2 regions of the Kitasatospora sp. Ki12 genome follow, and region 1 is predicted to be linked to the other one. Evidence: predicted binding sites of a transcription regulator. Region 1 holds the regulator's gene; the other holds the start of a gene.
The links. Region 1 encodes HrcA, which represses chaperone genes, less so after heat shock. Its sites were predicted from a motif close to TTNGCACTCNGNNNNNCNGAGTGCNAA; they were not measured.

Region 1 (2,460 bases):
ATGCCCCGGCCGTGCAGCGGGATCGACTGGCCGGACTGGGTGCCGGGCCGGATGTCGACCTCCTCCAGGCCGTCCAGGGTCTGCAGCGGCACCCGGGTGCCGAGCGAGGCCGCCGTCATCGGGATGGTGACGGTGCAGTGCAGGTCGTCCCCGCGCCGCTGGAAGATGGTGTGGGTGGTCTCGGCGATCTCGACGTACAGGTCGCCGGCCGGGCCGCCGCCGGGGCCGACCTCGCCCTCGCCGGCCAGCTGGATCCGGGTGCCGTTGTCGACACCGGCCGGGATCTTGACCGTCAGGGTGCGACGGGCGCGGACCCGGCCGTCGCCGGCGCACTCCGGGCACGGGGTCGGCACGACGGTGCCGAAGCCCTGGCACTGCGGGCAGGGGCGGGAGGTCATGACCTGGCCCAGGAAGGACCGGGTGACCTGGGAGACCTCGCCCTTGCCGCGACACATGTCGCAGGTCTGCGCGGAGGTGCCGGGGGCCGCGCCCTCGCCGCTGCACGTGGTGCAGGTGACGGCGGTGTCGACCTGGAGCTCCTTGGTGGTGCCGAACGCGGCCTCCTCCAGGGTGATCTCCAGCCGGATCATGGCGTCCTGGCCGCGGCGGGTGCGCGAGCGCGGGCCCCGCTGGCCGGCCGCGGCGCCGAAGAAGGCGTCCATGATGTCGGAGAAGCCGAAGCCCGCGGCGCCCGCGCCGAAGCCGCCCGCACCGCCGCCGCTCGGGGACAGCGGGTCCCCGCCGAGGTCGTAGACCTGGCGCTTCTGCGGATCGGAGAGCACCTCGTAGGCGGCGTTGATCTCCTTGAACCGCTCCTGCGTCTTCGGGTCCGGGTTGACGTCCGGGTGCAGTTCGCGTGCCAGGCGCCGGAACGCCTTCTTGATCTCGTCCTGCCCCGCATCCCGTCGGACGCCGAGTACCGCGTAGTAGTCCGTGGCCACCAAATGCTCCGCTTGTTCCGCCTGTAGTAGTGCTGCGACTGGACGCCGTCAGTTTGCCCGACGGCTGTTTGCTACGACTCGGCCAGGATCTGACCCACGTACCGCGCCACCGCCCGCACCGCCCCCATTGTGCCCGGGTAGTCCATCCGGGTCGGACCGATCACACCCAGTTTGGCCACGCTCTCGTCGCCCGAACCGTAACCGACGGACACCACCGAAGTGGAAATCAGCCCTTCGTAGGCGTTCTCACGCCCGATCCGGACCGTCATCCCCGCGTCGTTGGTCTCACCCAGGAGGCGGAGCAGGATGACCTGCTCCTCCAGGGCCTCCAGCACCGGCTGGATGGTGAGCGGGAAGTCGTGGCCGAGGCGGGTCAGGTTGGCCGTGCCGGCCAGCATGATCCGCTCCTCGTTCTGTTCCGCGAGGGTCTCGAACAGCGTCGCCAGGACCGTGCTGACGGTCGGCCGGTCGGCCTGGTCGAACGCCGCCGGGAGCTCCTCCAGGAGCCCCGGGACCTCCGGGAGGCGGCGGCCGGCCGCCCTGGTGTTGAGCGCGGTCCGCAGGTCCGCCAGGACCGTCTCGCCGACCGGGCCCGGGCAGTCGACCATCCGCTGCTCGACCCGGCCGGTGTTGGTGATCAGCACCAGCATCACCTTCGCCGGGGCCAGCGCCACCAGCTCGATGTGCCGCACCGTGGAGCGCGTCAGGGACGGGTACTGCACCACCGCGACCTGCCGGGTCAGCTGGGCGAGCAGCCGCACGGTGCGCGCGACCACGTCGTCCAGGTCGACCGCGCCGTCCAGGAAGTGCCGGATGGCCCGGCGCTCCGGGGCGCTCATCGGCTTGATCTCGGCGAGCTTGTCGACGAAGAGGCGGTACCCCTTGTCGGTCGGGATCCGGCCGGCGCTGGTGTGCGGCTGGTGGATGTAGCCCTCCTCCTCCAGCGCCGCCATGTCGTTGCGGACGGTCGCCGGCGAGACCCCGAGGTTGTGCCGCTCCACGAGCGCCTTGGAACCGACCGGCTCCTCGGTGCCCACGTAGTCCTGCACGATCGCGCGGAGCACGGCGAGCTTGCGGTCGTCCAGCTGGCGGACCTCACCGGCCATGGGGCACGCACCTCCGTCTTCGCACGTTGTCCGTCTGTGTCCCTGTGTGTCACTGGGTTACTGCTGCGGGCCGCTCCGGGAGACCCCGCCCTTGGCACTCTGAACACGCGAGTGCCAAAACCGTATCTGCCAGTGTAAGGCCCGGGTCCTACGGCAGGAACGGCCCGACCGGCGTGATCCTGCCCGCAGTTCCGGGTACGGCCCGCGGGGCGGTGACCGTTCACGCTTCCCGGCGCGGGGGTGGTGCCCCGGGGCCGTCCGGGTGGCAGCATCGAAAGCGACGGCGAACGGAGGAGCAAGCGATGTCGAGCTCGGGCCAGCACAACCGTTTCGCACCCGATCGCGGCCTGACCGGCCGCATGGTCGCGACGATGTTCGTGATCGGGCTGCTGTACGTCGGTTTCACCGGCCTG
Region 2 (2,460 bases), 1.9 Mb from region 1:
AGACCCTGGACGCCGTCTCCGACGCCGGGATGACCGCCGTCATCCGCCCGACGCTGGACTCCTTCCGCGCCGCCGGCCTCGTGTCCGCCTGAACCACCCCGCCCCGCAAGGCCCCACCCCCGCAAGGAGAGCCATGAGCGCCAACGTCCGCATCCCCACCATCCTGCGCACCTACACCGGCGGCGCCGCCGAGGTGAGCGCCGAGGGCACCACCCTGGCCGAGGTCATCGCCGACCTGGAGCGGAACCACCCGGGCATCGCCGCCCGCATCCTGGACGACACCGGCAAGCTGCGCCGCTTCGTCAACGTCTACGTGAACGACGACGACGTGCGCTTCGCCGAGGGCCTGGCGACCGAGATCAAGGACGGCGTCGGCGTCTCGATCATTCCGGCGGTGGCCGGCGGCTGCTGAGCCGCGAACTCCCGCCATTCGGCCGCCCGCGCGTACGGAATTCCGATCTCCGTACCCGCGGGCGGCCGGTTGCATTCCGGCTGGAATATTTTCGAATGGAGTCGGAGTAGAGTGTCGCTCGACTGGGAACAGGGGTTCCCTCTCGGCCCGGCGGCAGGACCGGGCGAGGTTCCGTCGGAGGACGTCCGGCCGGTGAGACCGGTCCGTGAAACATGTCAGGCCGATGTCAGAATTACCGCGGGGATTTGAGTAATTCGTCCGCTATGCCCGGCGTGAAATGCCGAGATCTTCCCGATTCAACCCGTCCTGTCCCCTGCCGTCGCAGCGGAATTACCGGCGGTTGACCCTGTTGCAGAGGGCTTCGGTCCGGATACATTCAGCGGCGGTCGACGCAATCACCCGCTCACCGGAAGCCGTACGGCGACCCGCGCGGAGGGCTGCGGCGTGCACGGCTGCGCCCAGGGGGGGTTCCCCGGGCCGGCCTTCAACCAACCCGGGCCCGCGACCTGCGGGCACGTGAAGGGCCAGCACAGCACAAGGGGAGTTCGGAATGGCTCAGGGCACCGTCAAGTGGTTCAACGCGGAGAAGGGCTACGGCTTCATCGCGGTCGACGGTGGTGCGGACGTCTTCGTCCACTACAGCGCGATCCAGATGGACGGCTACCGCACCCTCGAGGAGGGCCAGCGGGTCGAGTTCGAGATCTCCCAGGGACAGAAGGGCCCGCAGGCGGACATGGTTCGCGCGGCGGTCTGACCCCTTCCGACTCCAGGAGCTCGGCCCGGCCCACCGCTGGTGACCACTCGCTTCTCGACGGGCCCGTACGACACGTGTCGTACGGGCCCGTCGGCGTTCCCGGGCGGTCCCAGCGGGGGCTCGCGGGTTGGCGATTGGGCTTGCACTCGACCACCGTGAGTGCTAATCATTGGCGTTAGCACTCACAGCGTGAGAGTGACAGCGGACCGGGTCGGTGAGGCCCCCGGGAGCGGTAGGGGAAAAGACCCCCGCACACCAGGGCCGTCCGTCGCGGGCACCCCTTGGTCCGAGCAGTCGACCGTGTCCCGGAGGACCACTTCTGATGGCCAAGATCATCGCCTTTGATGAGGAAGCTCGCCGCGGCCTTGAGCGTGGCATGAACCAGCTCGCCGACGCCGTGAAGGTCACGCTCGGCCCCAAGGGCCGCAACGTCGTGCTGGAGAAGAAGTGGGGCGCCCCCACGATCACCAACGACGGTGTCTCCATCGCCAAGGAGATCGAGCTCGAGGACCCGTACGAGAAGATCGGTGCGGAGCTCGTCAAGGAGGTCGCCAAGAAGACGGACGACGTCGCGGGTGACGGCACCACCACCGCCACCGTGCTCGCCCAGGCCCTGGTTCGCGAGGGTCTGCGCAACGTCGCCGCCGGCGCCAACCCGATGGCCCTGAAGCGCGGCATCGAGAAGGCCGTCGCCGCCGTCTCCGACCAGCTGCTGGCCCAGGCCAAGGACGTGGAGACCAAGGAGCAGATCGCCTCCACCGCCTCCATCTCCGCCGCCGACACCCAGATCGGCGAGCTCATCGCCGAGGCCATGGACAAGGTCGGCAAGGAAGGCGTCATCACCGTCGAGGAGAGCAACACCTTCGGTCTGGAGCTCGAGCTCACCGAGGGCATGCGCTTCGACAAGGGCTACATCTCGGCCTACTTCGCCACCGACCTGGAGCGGATGGAGGCGACGTTCGAGGACCCGTACATCCTCATCGCCAACTCCAAGATCGGCTCGGTCAAGGACCTGCTCCCGCTGCTGGAGAAGGTCATGCAGAGCGGCAAGCCGCTCGTCATCATCGCCGAGGACGTCGAGGGCGAGGCCCTGTCGACCCTGGTCGTGAACAAGATCCGCGGCACCTTCAAGTCCGTCGCCGTCAAGGCCCCGGGCTTCGGCGACCGCCGTAAGGCCATGCTCGGCGACATCGCCATCCTCACCGGTGGCACCGTCATCTCCGAGGAGGTCGGCCTCAAGCTGGAGAACGCCGGCATCGACCTGCTGGGCACCGCCCGCAAGGTGGTCATCACC

Region 2: a site for HrcA is predicted at 1,306-1,332, ahead of groL (chaperonin GroEL). Genes of this name have one in related genera too.

What each region holds. Positions count from the first base shown of each region.
Region 1 is NZ_BAAIHT010000001.1:3,429,275-3,431,734, reverse strand. It holds gene dnaJ (molecular chaperone DnaJ) at 1-941, opposite strand, end outside; gene hrcA (heat-inducible transcriptional repressor HrcA) at 1,013-2,047, opposite strand; gene htpX (zinc metalloprotease HtpX) at 2,350-2,460, shown strand, end outside.
Region 2 is NZ_BAAIHT010000001.1:1,555,806-1,558,265, reverse strand. It holds gene thrC (threonine synthase) at 1-92, shown strand, start outside; gene ACYP53_RS06695 (MoaD/ThiS family protein) at 134-412, shown strand; gene ACYP53_RS06690 (cold-shock protein) at 963-1,166, shown strand; gene groL (chaperonin GroEL) at 1,489-2,460, shown strand, end outside.